3 regions of the Paenibacillus sp. 1A_MP2 genome follow, and region 2 is predicted to be linked to each of the others. Evidence: riboswitches for the same ligand, from Rfam matches in the RefSeq annotation. Region 2 holds a riboswitch; each other region holds the start of a gene.
The links. A riboswitch is a leader RNA that binds a small molecule or an ion and turns the genes downstream of it on or off. The one in region 2 is predicted to bind cyclic di-AMP.

Region 1: another riboswitch for cyclic di-AMP. It lies ahead of ACTWJ7_RS35655 (C40 family peptidase); the one in region 2 lies ahead of ACTWJ7_RS27885 (hypothetical protein).
Region 3: another riboswitch for cyclic di-AMP. It lies ahead of ACTWJ7_RS01565 (C40 family peptidase); the one in region 2 lies ahead of ACTWJ7_RS27885 (hypothetical protein).

What each region holds. Positions count from the first base shown of each region.
Region 1 is NZ_JBQQCS010000005.1:192,659-197,483, reverse strand. It holds gene ACTWJ7_RS35665 (sensor histidine kinase) at 1-1,070, shown strand, start outside; gene ACTWJ7_RS35660 (response regulator transcription factor) at 1,160-1,867, shown strand; cyclic di-AMP (ydaO/yuaA leader) riboswitch at 2,031-2,164, shown strand; gene ACTWJ7_RS35655 (C40 family peptidase) at 2,170-2,643, shown strand; gene asnB (asparagine synthase (glutamine-hydrolyzing)) at 2,854-4,749, shown strand.
Region 2 is NZ_JBQQCS010000001.1:5,664,363-5,669,187, reverse strand. It holds gene ACTWJ7_RS27900 (urease accessory protein UreF) at 1-98, opposite strand, end outside; tRNA gene ACTWJ7_RS27895 (tRNA-Leu) at 520-602, shown strand; gene ACTWJ7_RS27890 (glutathione peroxidase) at 751-1,227, opposite strand; cyclic di-AMP (ydaO/yuaA leader) riboswitch at 1,595-1,769, shown strand; gene ACTWJ7_RS27885 (hypothetical protein) at 1,887-2,285, shown strand; gene ACTWJ7_RS27880 (HAD family hydrolase) at 2,447-3,130, shown strand; gene ACTWJ7_RS27875 (Nramp family divalent metal transporter) at 3,296-4,591, opposite strand.
Region 3 is NZ_JBQQCS010000001.1:270,303-275,127, reverse strand. It holds gene ACTWJ7_RS01580 (hypothetical protein) at 1-65, shown strand, start outside; gene ACTWJ7_RS01575 (hypothetical protein) at 198-536, opposite strand; gene ACTWJ7_RS01570 (ATP-dependent DNA ligase) at 892-1,131, opposite strand; gene ACTWJ7_RS01565 (C40 family peptidase) at 1,505-1,975, opposite strand; cyclic di-AMP (ydaO/yuaA leader) riboswitch at 1,979-2,116, opposite strand; gene ACTWJ7_RS01560 (hypothetical protein) at 2,368-3,210, opposite strand; partial or broken gene ACTWJ7_RS01555 (M1 family metallopeptidase) at 3,221-4,825, opposite strand, start outside.

The DNA.
Region 1 (4,825 bases), on a different contig from region 2:
AGGTGGAAAGAGAATTCACTTTTAATAACGAACTTTACCTGCTTCATGGTATCCCCGTAACCACTAATCCAACGGTCAAAGGGATTTACGTGATTAGTTCTCTAGAAAATATGAAAGATTCGATCCAAACGATTAGAAATTTACTGTTTATCACTGGATTTGGAGCACTGTTATTGGCGTTGGGTTGCATATTTTTTCTATCCAAAAGATTATCGAATCCATTATTAAAAATTGAAAGTGCAACTCGCCAAATTGCCAAAGGAGAACTGAATCTTGAAATTCCTGTGGAAACTAAAGATGAGATTGGTTCATTGTCACAAGCCATAAACGACCTCGCTAAAGAATTAAAACAATATCGAGATAATCGTTCGGAGTTCTTTGCCAACGTCTCTCATGAATTGAAAACACCCATTACTTATATGGAAGGGTATGCAGACATATTGGCTAAAGATCTTGTGGAAAATGATGAAGAAAAGAAAAAATATCTACAAATCATTTCTGAGGAAGCACGACGTTTAAATGTAATCATAAATGATCTCTTTGAATTGTCTAAGATGGAAGAAGGTAAAATTGACTTGAAACTGATGTCTGTAGAACCCACTTCGATTATTCAAAGGTCTATAGATAAGGTTCAATTAAAAGCCCAAGAAAAAGATCTTACGATTCGAAGTAAGTTGAGTCCCGTACCCCATATTTTTGTAGACTCTAACCGACTGGAACAGATTATTTTGAATCTATTGGATAATGCCATTCGTTACACAGCCGAGGGGTATATTCAAGTTTCTTTAACTTCTGAATTAGAAGGGGTTGTAATAAGCATTTGCGATACGGGGCACGGAATTTCAACAGAAGAACTTCCCAATATATTTGAACGTTTTTACCGGGTTGAGAAATCCAGATCCCGGGCATATGGAGGAACAGGACTGGGGCTGTCCATTGTTCAAAGTCTTGTTTTACAACAAGGAGGAACAATTCATGTGGAAAGTAAAATTGGAGAGGGGACGCGATTTAAAGTGATGTTCCCGTCCATCACCTCTTCTTCATTAAAATCACACAGCTTCAAAATATAATATGTGAAACAAATGAGCTAATGATCGTTCAAATTTACGGTCAGAAACCGCATATTACTAAAGATTAATGAAATGGATGGGATGACCATATGAATAAATTGAAAGCATTAGTTATTGATGACGAATGGAACATGAGAAATCTGTTGCGAATTTATTTAACTAAAGAGGGTTTTGATATTACGGAAGCTCATAATGGAACCGAAGGACTGTCCTATCTTCAGAAAAATTCGTATCATGTCATTTTATTAGACGTTATGATGCCGGATATGGATGGATGGCATCTTTGTGAAAAAATCAGATCGTTTACTGAAACACCTATATTGATGCTTACAGCTCGAGGGGATGTGAAGGATAAGGTACATGGGTTAGGTGTCGGTGCTGATGATTATATGGTGAAACCTGTAAATTCTGATGAACTCATTGCTCGCTTGTTTGCGCTTGTTCGACGCTCTTCACAGTCTTTAAGCCTTAAAGAAATCGGTAAAAAAATCATGTATACTGACATGATTATTTATCCAGATCGAAGACAGGTTATTGTACTCGACACAAATCTGGATTTGACCCAAAAAGAACTTGATATATTGCTTATATTGGCCGAGAATCCACAAAGAGTTTTCTCTAGAGATGAAATCATTGAACGTCTCTGGGGAAGTGACTTTTTTGGAGATAACCGAGTCGTAGACACCCATGTGAAAAATATCCGGGAGAAGTTGCAGTTGGCTGGATTGGAACAGAACCCCATTCAAACGGTTTGGGGCATAGGGTATAAGTGGTTGTATAGTGTAGAGGAGCCTTGAACTTATAACTAGAATTCGGCAATACAAAAAGAACATGTGCTAAGAAGCGATCGCTCCCTAACTTCAGCAGGAGACGGTCGTTTCTTTTAGAATAAGATATACGAGAATTCCACATTAAATCCACACAATTTAACAATATAATACTCTATAGGTTACAAATATTTAACTATTTTTGCCGAATTTCGTATTGAAAACGGGGGAACCATTTGTTGGGTGAATTATTCTTGTAAGAAAAGAATATAGGGAGCCTTTAACCGAATCCTTAAGCTAACTCCGTAGGCATCTAAGGGAGGAACAAAAGTTTGAAGAAAGTCATTTTATCGGTTCTTGGAGCAGCAGTTTTATTTACCTCCACAGCAACAGGTGCATTTGCTAGTCAGGCAAAGCTAACAGAAGAAATAAAAGAAGTGGTTGGAACGCCATACCTTTATGGTGGGACAACAACATCTGGTTTTGATTGTTCCGGTTTTATCCTGTATGTTTTTAATAAGTTTAAACTAGATTTGCCGCGCACCTCTAGTATGCAAGCAGCAAAGGGATCGTTTGTAGAGAAAGAAGAATTACGCCCAGGGGATCTCGTTTTCTTCAATACGAATGGTCGCAGCATTTCACATGCGGGAATTTATGTAGGTAACAATCAATTTGCACATTCATCAAGCAGTAAGGGTGTTCGAATTAGTAGCTTATCTGAAAGTTATTATAAAACCAAATATGTAACAGCTCGTAGAGTGGTTAGCGAGCAGAACTATCTTAAAATGGTTAACGATAGTCATTAAAATGGACAAGCCCGTGGGTAATTCACGGGTTTGTCCATTTTGTTTAGCAACTTGCCTCGAACAGATAGAACCATTCTCCAGTGAACTAAACTAATAAATAAGTAAATAACTTATCTAAACTGTGATTTATGATATGGACGGTAATCTTTCACAGATTCCACATACATAAAAGCTAAACTAATCTTATATTGATTAGAGGAGAATAGCCCTATGTGTGGATTTGTAAGTTTATATAACAAATATCGTATGCCAGTAGATGCAAACATTCTGCAACATATGACCGACTCCATAGCTCATCGTGGCCCAGATGATGAAGGGATATATATCCATGATCATATCGGTCTGGGTTTTAGGAGACTAAGTATACTGGATATTGAGCACGGGGCACAGCCCATGACCAATGAGAACAAAGATATTTGGTTGGTATTCAATGGAGAGATTTATAATTATAAAGAGTTGAGGGATTGGTTGAGTCAGAAGGGGTATACATTTTATACAGATTCCGATACCGAAGTATTACTGAGGCTTTATGAGGACGTTGGAATTAAATGTGTCAACTATTTACGAGGCATGTTTGGGTTCACCATATGGGATCAAAGGAGTGATCTTTTATTTGCGGCACGGGATCATTTCGGAATCAAGCCTGTTTATTACAGTGAGACCGCCTCCGGATACATGATTGGCTCTGAAATTAAAACGTTGCTGGCTTCAGGTAGGATTGATAGGGAAGTGGATGAAAATGCTCTTTATCAGTATCTCACATTTCAATATGTACCTGAACCTCTAACGATGTTCAAAGAGATCCATAAACTGAAAGCAGGCCATTATTTGATTGTACAGAATAATGGAATGACCATCAGACCGTATTACGAAGTGAAGTTTGAGCCCCATGAAAGTAGGTCGTATTCCGATTTAGTAGAGGAAACACGATCAGTAATAACGGAATCTGTTCGTATTCATAAGAACTCAGATGTCCCTAGGGGAGCATTCTTATCGGGTGGTATTGATTCAAGCAGTTTAGTTGGTTTACTTCATCGCTTGGAGCCCACCCAAACATTCAGCGTTGGATTTGATATGCCGGGCTATAGTGAATTGGATGATGCTAGGAAGACAGCAGCCTATTTAGGGACTGAGCATCATGAAATTCGGATTAATGCCCGCGACTATATAGATATACTACCTTCTCTAATATGGCATATGGATGAGCCAGTAGCAGACCCATCAGCCGTGGGTCTCTACTTTGTATCGAAGTTGGCTAGTCAGCATGTTAAGATGGCATTTTCAGGTGAAGGTGCAGATGAATTTTTTGGTGGCTACAACATTTATCGGGAACCCTATGCTCTCCGCATGTTTCAGGGTCTTCCAGGTCCATGGAGAAGTCTTGCAGGACATCTTGGACGATTAATGCCTACCGGCATGAAAGGCAAAGGATTCTTGGAAAGAGGGAGTCTTATTCTGCAAGAACGTTACTTTGGAAATGCGAAGATTTTTATGGATCATGAAAAAAGTAAGGTATTAGCACCATGGTTATCGGAGCAGGGAGTATGTAAACCAACCCAGCAGGTGACTAAGCCACTTTATGAACAAGCGAAGTTATATGATGAAGTCACACAGATGCAGTATATTGATATTCATACGTGGCTACGTGGGAATATCCTAATGAAAGCAGACAAAATGTCGATGGCAAATTCCTTGGAACTTCGCGTTCCCTTTGTAGATACCAAAGTATTTGAATTAGCTGCTACCATCCCTACAAAGTATAAAGTTACACCCACAGCAACTAAATTATTACTCCGTGATGCTATGAAAGATGTGGTTCCACCTGATGTACAGCAACGAAAAAAATTAGGTTTTCCTGTCCCAACGAGAGTATGGTTAAAAAGTGAATGGTATTCATGGGCTAGGAATCTGATTATGACAGCAGACGTAGATCAATGGATCAATAAAACGTATGTATTGCAGCTACTTGAGATCCATAAGGAAGGGAAATTGGATGCAAGCCGTAAATTGTGGACCATTCTTGTATTTATCTTATGGCATCAAATATATATTGAAGATCGTGCGTATTCCTTTTCAGGTCCATCTTCCAATAGAATGATATTGTAATAAAAAAGTCAGTAACGTCGCCAATATAGTTCTGAAATATCGTCCCCTCGGATTAGAGTTCATTTTAATGAGTTCT
Region 2 (4,825 bases):
ATATGGGTATCCATACCAAAAGAATGGGTGAACCCTCCGACCTGGATAGAGGAATCAAGCAGTTTGACGTAATCGAGCAGCTTATTCCCACGGTTCACAATCTTTCGCCTCCTACGTTCGTTAAATGTAATGTAAAATAACATTTATACTCTGTTTTAGTTCGTTTTAAGTTCGTAAATCCGAATTATATGATATATATGTTCACATAAATATCCGCTTTTTGTCAATAGTTTCTGGGTTTTAAATTTAAAAATCTTTATTATGTTAATTTATATTACAATTTAAGTTATCTTGTTTAAGGTGAATGGAGTAATTGTTCCTTATAAAGGAAGTAGAGTGATCCGCCTGCTCGGATATAAAAACGGGATCAATTTTAATCATATGTGCTTTTTAGGAGAAAATGACGAGATTATACGATTTTTGGAAGGGAAAGCGCAGTTAAAATGATAATATTAAAAATGCTTTACATTTAAACTTGAAGCGGGTATAATCAATTCTGTTGCCGATTATTTACGACATGCGGTCGTGGTGGAATGGCAGACACGCTATCTTGAGGGGGTAGTGGGTGTATACCCGTGGAGGTTCGAGTCCTCTCGACCGCATCATAAGAACGATTAAGAAGAAGCTTCCCATACGGGGAGCTTCTTTTTATGTTTTTTTACAGTAAAGATGAGTCCAGACAAAAAAAGGTCACCCGTTTCCCTGAATGCATGCTCATTCTGTCTGCAGGGTTCGGATGGCCTTGAATTGTTATTTAAGCAATTCTTTGATGTCTGCTTCAATTTTATCAGGTGTTGTTTTGGGAGCATACCGTTTCAAAACACGTCCGTTCTGATCCACAAGGAATTTGGTGAAGTTCCATTTGATGGCTTTGGAGCCGAGTACGCCAGGTGCTTCTTTGGTTAGATGCTGGAATAGAGGATGAGCGCTTGAACCATTCACATCGATCTTCTCAAACATGGGGAAGCTGACACCATAGTTCATCTGGCAGAACTCGGCAATATCATCAGAAGAGCCTTTTTCCTGTGCAAACTGGTTGCTTGGAAAACCAAGAACTTCAAATGGGGAATCTTTGAACTTATCCTGGAGTTCTTGCAGACCTTTGAATTGAGGTGTAAGGCCGCATTGGCTTGCTGTATTCACGATAAGCAGTACTTTGTCACGATAGTTGGACATCTCAACTTCCTGACCGCGAAGGGTGTTTACTTTGTAGTCGTAGACTGACATGAAAATCGCCTCCATTTCATATTCTTCTATCATTTATTATATTGATTGCAATTAAATATTGCAAAATTAATATTGTTTTTTTAACGCTATTTGGACCTCTCGTGTATGAACTGTGAATGTTTTGCTACCTGAATTTCGCTAAAGAGAGAATTAGAGAGCTTTGAAGAGATGGGTGGAGAATGGATGTGTTGTAAGCGCTATTATTGATGTGAAATGGCAAAAATCCGTCGATTCGGTGATCTGCGCAGACTTTACACCGATATGGCACGGGTGTATGATTCATATCGTAATTCCAATTTCAATTAAATTTTACATGAAAAACGAAACAAACGATAATATCGCTCTGATTAAGGAACATAATGGAACGATGTTTTAATCGCTGAGTTTCCATTCATTCATGGGTGGGAAACGGGGAACCAACAGGATGAACTGTCCAGGACAGTAGGCATCCATGGGGTGAATTTTCCGGTGACAGCCGGAAATAGGGCGACTCTCGCGCCCGAATCCGTCAGCTAACCTCGTAAGCGTTAAAGGGAGAGGCAACAAGCCGTACGCTGGTTCATAGTGTCTTTTTGCTATGGATTATTGAAGAAGCGTCCGGGAGGCCTTGGTCCCCCACGCTTCTTTTTTGTTGTCTTTTCACGCCAAGGGAGGAACGAATGATGGATAAAGAGATGATCTTAGTGACTGCTCCAAATGAAGCAGGACGTAAATTTATCAAATTGCTGATGTACAAAAAAATGCCGTTTGCCGTTCTGACCAACAGTGCAGGGGAAGAGCGCAGGCTCCGGAGAATTGGTGTGGAGCATGTCATTCGCATGAACACGGCTGCAGCTCAGAAATGGTTTTTGCCGCAAGGCAGTGTAGGCAATGTTTTTATTTTTGAAAATAGCCTAAACCTGACCTGCCGATATTTGCAGATCTGCCGCTCCTGGACATCCAAGTCCCTGTGTGTCATTACAGAACAAAGCCACCCCAAAGGGATCTATCGGGGAATGGGAGCAGACCGTATCGTATATTCCTTGAATGGGGAAGTTGGGTTTCTGCTTAATGGTTAGTGGTACTATTCCTGTGATTGATCCAGTGTCAGCTGCCTGTTATAATTGAAATCATAAATATACGGAATATTGAGGAGACTCATGCATGATGGTGGGTCTTCTTTTTTATGGTTTGGGAAATGGGGAAATGAATTTCCTGTGGCTAACGAGGAGGAATAGGCGTGCCGGATGTACGTGGAATACAATGGTTGTTCTTTGATGTGGGGGATACGCTTGTGGACGAGTGGGAGCCGGTGGATGATATTATTGGTCAGTTCGTTCGAGAAGCTTGTGCGCTTGGTTATCAGGTGGAGATGCAGACAGTACGAGAACTATTTGCCGCCTCCTACCGAAATTACGAGCAATGGCCGATGAAACTGGCTATTCGTACCCTGATCAGCGATGAGCGGCACCGGGAACAGATACAGGAGAAGCTGAAGTTCCGCAAAGAGCTTGAACGCCCCTTCGCGTCAGCCGACGCTGTTCTCCAGACGTTGTCGCAACACTATAAGATTGGCATCATTGCCAATCAGAGCCCGGGGACGGAAAATCGGCTGGATAGCTATGGTTTGCGTAAGTACGTGGATGTGCTGGCCTGTTCCGCTGAAGAAGGAGTGTCCAAGCCTGATCCTGAATTGTATGCTGTAGCTCTGAAACAAGCGGGATGTAAACCGGAGGAAGCGGTCATGATCGGCGACCGGATTGATAATGATATTATTCCGGCTAAGAAGCTGGGTATGCACACGATCCGAATTTTGCAGGGGTATGGCAGGTTCCAGCCGGAGCTAGCAGATGCAGACCGTCCAGACTGGACGGTTGAATCACTGGATGAACTACTTCCCTTGTTGATGGTAACTCAAAATTGATAAATAAACTAAAAGCGGTATTTAGAGCTGATCTCTAATCGGTATGGATCAGGTTGGATTAGGCTGCTGCTAAAAAATATAAAAGGCTGATCATCTCAAGGGATACGTTACTTGAGTTGATCAGCCTTTTTGAGTTAGACAAAATACGGATTAGTTTTCTTTAACCTAGAACAACCGAATGGTCTGGATGATCAGATACACATTCAGGATAACGATAACTCCGGCAATGATCCAGGAGATGATTTTGAGCCACAGCTTGTTAGCAAAATCCCCCATGCTTTTTTTGTCACTCGTAAACATGATCAGTGGAATAACGGCAAAGGGGAGCTGCAGCGACAACAGAACCTGGCTCAGAATCAGCAGTTCTTCTGTTCCGTGCTCTCCGGCAATAGCTGTTACGATAACGGCCGGGATGATTGCAATCAGACGTGTTACCAGCCGACGAAGCCACGCCGGAATACGAATGTTCAGGAAGCCTTCCATTACAATCTGACCGGACAGTGTGCCGGTGAGTGTTGAGTTCTGGCCTGAAGCCAGCAGGGCTACACCGAACAGGATGCTGGCGATGGTGGTTCCCAGCAAAGGTGTCAGCAGATGGTAAGCATCCGTAATTTCCGCAACCTGGGTCATGCCTGCACTATGGAACACGGCAGCAGACACAATCAGGATGGCTGCATTGATGAACAGGGCCAGTGTTAAAGCGATTGTTGAATCCATGGTGGTATACAGAATCGCTTCTTTTTTACCCTTAGTTGTCTTTTCAATCTGACGGGTCTGTACGATAGAAGAATGCAGATACAGATTATGGGGCATCACGGTTGCGCCAATAATGCCGATGGCGATGTAGAGCATGGCTGGATTTTGCAAAATTTCGGCACTGGGTACAAAGCCGTGCATGACGCCGCCCATATCCGGTTTGGCGAGAAAAAGGTCAATCCCGAAGCAGAGGGCGATGGTAGCCATCAGCACAATAACGAGCGATTCCAATGCGCGGAAGCCTTTATTTTGCAGCAAAAGAATGACCAGTACATCGACAGCGGTAATAATGACGCCATATAACATGGGAATGTTGAACAACAGTTTGAGCGCGATGGCTGAACCAATAACCTCGGCAAGGTCGGTGGCTGCAATTGCAAGCTCACACAATATCCATAACACCATCACGACAGGCATGCTGAATCGTTCGCGGCAGGCTTGCGCCAAATCCCGTCCTGTGACAATCCCGAGCTTACCAGCGAGAGACTGTAACACAACAGCCATCAGGTTTGAAATCAGAATAACGGACAATAGGGTGTAGCCGAATTGTGAACCACCTGCAATATCAGTTGCCCAGTTCCCGGGATCCATATATCCAACGGCAACCAGGTAACCCGGTCCAACAAAAGCTAGGAACTTTTTCCACCAAGCAGCGTTCTGAGGCACCTTCATGGAGCTATGGGCTTCCCCGAGAGAGGGGGCCATACCCGCAGCCAATGGTTCATTGGAAGGAGCGTTGAACGGATTTTTTTTACTCATAATATAATCACCCGACTTTGAAGTATTGATATTCTATATGAAGAGGAACGATGTCATTCCTTTGATTAAATTTGAACATTGAAATCAAAATGAAATCAAAATCAAAAAACGTAATTAAACTACTTTCGATATGTCTAAACGTTTATGTTGATACTTACATTGTACTCCTTCAATTATTTT
Region 3 (4,825 bases), 5.4 Mb from region 2:
CATCAAATTATGATCCGTCTGATGAAGTTGGTGCTCGTTGGAACTGGACAAACAAAAACTACTAATCGGGTAGATTAGTGTAGTTTAAGAAAAAAAATAAGAAAATAAACGCTTATAGCCCTTATTGCTTCCGAGGAAGCTAAGGGCTATAAGCGTTTTCAAGCTGTTTCTCTTCTTCCATTGTGTTAAGATAGTGCTCATTCAGTTACAGGAATTTCCTCTTCCTCTCCTCCCCAAACTATCTTCACACTTTTAACATCTTTCCAATCATCCACACTGCTCCTTGTAGGTAGTTGAATCACTTCATTTGGAGAAATTGTAGTACTAACTGTGTTTTTAGTTGCACTGTTGTTTGGATGTAGAATATTAACTTCTACCTCTTCATCAACAGGATCTTCTCCAATATATTGTATGGAAGGAATTTCTTCGTACTTATCTTCATTTGGTACAAGATCAATTGTAACTACCCAATTATCTGACTTTGCAACTAAACGCTTTTCGCTAACTGATTTGCTCGTGCAGCCGTACAAAAACAAAAGTAAAGCAAGCAGAACAAATATAATTTTCCGGTTAGAGATAAATACAACTCCTTTTAATTTTTGACCATATTATAGCATAAAAGTAATCAAAAGGATTGGTTCGTATTTCCTATTTAGCCGTTGTTTATGATGTCCAGGTGTTCAGTATGCAAAAGAAAAAGACCTCCTCAAGAATATTACTTTACTGTAACATAGAGTACAGCAGCAATTGTGCTTAAGTTGCATAATAGATCGTGAACTCGGTCCACTAGTGGTCACAATTCTTTTAACCCCTGACTCAGTTTTAGTATTAAATCTTACCATAGCATCATCCCACCAGTATTTCGGTGGCTGATCCTTGGGCTGGGTTAAATCAAATGCTATGCACTCTCCATCCAGGATCGCTGATTTTACGGGAAGCTTTATATCTAACAATTCCGGAAACCTTGATGTAATTTCCGTAACCGTGCCTTGAAAATGCACGAACTTTACCATTCTCATAGTGGATCAGTATTCTAAAGCCATCCCATTTCAAACTATTATACTTCCATCTTTTTATTTGATTAGGCTGCAACGGATACAGCAGCATAGGTTTGATTGGTTGATTTAACATATATGCTACACCTCTCCATAATGAACATATCATAATCGGCATTCCAGAGGTATATGGGTTCACTGGTATAACTGAGAATTATGTACATATTCTTTTTGTACACTTTTATGTAGATACGTGAAACAAAAGTTCCGGTAATTTCGTTTATATTATAGTGGGATGGGTAAAAACATTATAAGAGCACGGACGAAGCAATGCAAAATAGCCCTGAAAAAAGTAAAGTTAGGTTAGATAGCTTATCCCAAAATACTTTTGATGAAACGAAGCACAAAAAAACCGCCGGATACATTCCTGCGGAGAATGTACCAGACGGTTCTATTATGCTTCGTTACAGTAGTGTTATTGTTACAGCATGACGTTGCTCCGCTTGTCCCTAGTCGATGGCCAATGTCTCATATGCGTCCGTGCTCATAATGCGTTTAGCGCCAACATAGCGGTTAGCCCAATAGCTTTCACTTAATGCGCTGATTGTAACTCCTTTGGAAGAAGAGGAGTGTGCAAACTTTCCATCTCCTACAAAGATTCCTACGTGCGAGACCCCTTTGCCCGTTGTATTGAAGAATACCAGATCACCTGGTCTCATTTCCATACGGGATACTGAATCGCCCATGTCGAATTGTGAACTTGATTGGCGCGCCAGATCAATGCCCAGCTTGTCGAATACATAACTTGTAAACCCAGAGCAGTCAAAGCCGTTAAGCGTTGTTCCTCCGCTTTTGTATGTAGTTCCCATTGCTGAATCAATGACTTGGTCCATTTTTGAATCTGCGAATGCGCTGCCTGCTCCAAGCGATAATGCGAATGTGAGGCTAAGTACAGCTGCGGTTAATTTCTTCTTAAACAAAAGATATACCCCTTCCAATGCCTGCGAGGTTAGCTTAAGGATTCGGTTGAAGGTCCCCTATGATCCCTCTGTTGCAAGATCAATTCACCCATAACTGGTTCCCCCGCTTCCCAGGTGCTAGGAATTTGGCTATGCTAGTTGTGCACCTGCGAAATCAAGAAATGACGATTAAATTTTAAGTAGTTACAAATATGAAGGTAAAGATTACAAAGTTGTTACTAAAAACTCACTGCGATTATTGTAACAGAGGTATATCACTTTGGCAACGTTTAGCAACAAAATTAGCAAAAAAAACCTCGACCTTTGACGGGGAAAGGTCGAGGTTTGCTTGTTTAACGGCATTTGATGAACTTAACTTTACATAGAGATAGTAACAATTTTGATCGTTCAATTTATTCCTTGACCGAGTTGGACTGCCATAACCGGAAATGGGCGCATATTTTCCACAGACTCAGCAAGCACCGGGCAAGTGGGTACGTTTGTTGTAGTATAAGGCCGGTTAAGCCTGTTACTAACCATGAAGCTGAGGTAAAGGCAACAAAGACCAGCAGATGAAGACCGCCCAGCAGGGTCGCAATACCGATCAGAGTGATGATTTGGCGCAGAGCAATCCATAAGGCCTGGAACGTACCACGGGCTCCGCCTTCCCCGTCAGGAGCCGAGACCCCAAACTGCATGTAGAGAAGGGCATGATGTATTACCCACCCGTATACAATCCAACCAGCAACATAGGGAATACCCGGCAAGAGCAGTTGGAGGGAATGAAAGCCATCCATAAAGATGGAATAGAGCTTCGGTGCAAGCCAATAAGCCGGCAGCAGCAGCAATACGGTTCGAATCGTGTGAAGTAACAGCATCGGTTTCCACAAATTTTTGATGCCGCGAATGAATGGAACGCGCTCTTCCGAATGATTAAAATGCTGGAGTGAGTAGAGCAGCCCTGCCTGAATGAGTGGGCTAATTAGCATCCGCAGCAGCAGCATAGCCCCTAGAATCCATAAATAGCGATGGACCTCCGGGTTTGTTGACAGACCAAGCTGGCTCTCCATTTTGAATAGAATCGTACTTAGCTCCCCGGCATCAGGTTCAGGATAACGCAGGAGAAGCGGGACTACAGCTGACTGTACCATCCGATAAAGAAAGTATCCCCATATTAATTGATAGAGAAATAAGAGTGCCGCAATGAACATATGCTGACGGACGAGAAACCAGCCTTCACGTATTTTCGCTTTCACTGTATCCACCTCACCATGACAGACTTCCGAATATAGCTTCTATAAGTTTGGTTGCGCTCATACTCCAGCGGGATTTGGTTGGCTCATCCAGTCCGGCTTTCAGAAAATTGTTCATATGATGGTTCTCCAGCACGATCGTGTATAGCGGATCAGTCATCGCCCAGGAAACCGGGGAAGTGTAGGTCAATTTGTAGGTAATGCGCTCCTTGCTACCATCCCATTCTTTCGTCATGGTTTTCCCATCCTCGAACATAATTCGAACAGGCACCTTCGTATATTCACTGCCTTTTTTCTGCACTGTAACCGACGACTCGTACAAGGTTTGACCGTCTTTCAGGACGGGAGTGACCTTAATCTTCTCCACTGCAAAGTCAGCCATGCCGTCTCCGTACACGTATTGTTCAAAATAATCCGACCAGGACGTGCGGGTCACTTGTTCCACGACCTTTTGAAAATCAGAAGAAGTAGGGTGTTTGAAGCGGTATTTCTTCACATAGGTCGAGAGAATGCGCTCCATCGTTTTAGCACCAACCTGCTGCTCGATCCCGAGTAATACAAGCTTGCCTCTTGTGTATACGTTGGCTGCATAATGATTCTGGGAATCAAACTTCCAGGAGTCTTGTGTCAGTGGAGCTGGGGAAGTAATGAGACCTGATTGTACGGGCAGATTCGGGATAAGTCCGTATTCCTGTTCCATCAGTTTGTCTTCCGCATAGGAGGTGAATCCTTCGTCCAGCCAAGCCTCTTCAAATTCATTACTGGCGACCATGCCGTAAAAATACTGATGTCCAATCTCGTGCACAACCGTGCGTTCCAGATCGTAACCAGGAGCGGAATCATCCGCACCGAAGGCAGTGACCAAAGTAGGGTATTCCATTCCCCCTGCACCATTCCCCGATTTGGGCGGGACAACGATGGACAGTGTAGAATACGGATAAGGGCCAAACCATTTGCTATAATTGGATAGTGCTGCTTTGGCTGCATAGAAATAACGTTCCTTCAGATCCTCATGAGCAGGGTCGAGGTACAGCTTGATTCGAACGCCAGGCACATTAGGAGCAGAGAAGGGCTCTTCCGCATAAACAAAATCAGGTGAGGCTGACCAGGCAAAATCATGTACATCATCGGCATAGAACTGATAGATTTTTTCGCCGTTCTTCACCACAGCTTGCTGGGTTGGGAATCCTGTAGCAGCCACCTTGTATGTTTCCGGTACCCGAATACGTACACTATAGATACCGAAATCTGCATAAAACTCTGAATTGCCATGATACTGATGCAAATTCCAGCCTTCGGACGTTCGACCACGTGTGCCTACTGGCTCATATACGCTAAGTTTAGGAAACCATTGGCCTGCCATAACAAAGTTATCTGCTGTTCCCATGCGGGCAAAAATTTTCGGCAGCTTGACCTCGAATCGGGTGTGAAGCGTGATGCTTTCACCGGCTTTAACAGGTTTGGGCAGCCGTACCTTAATTAGGGTAGTATCTTTCATATTTCCGTCATCCGGCTGCACATATTGCATCCGATGCAGGAGGGAAAGCCCGTCCTCTGTTTTCATTTCTGTAATATGCATGGAACCATAACCGTCCGTGGGCATAACATCGCCGCGAAG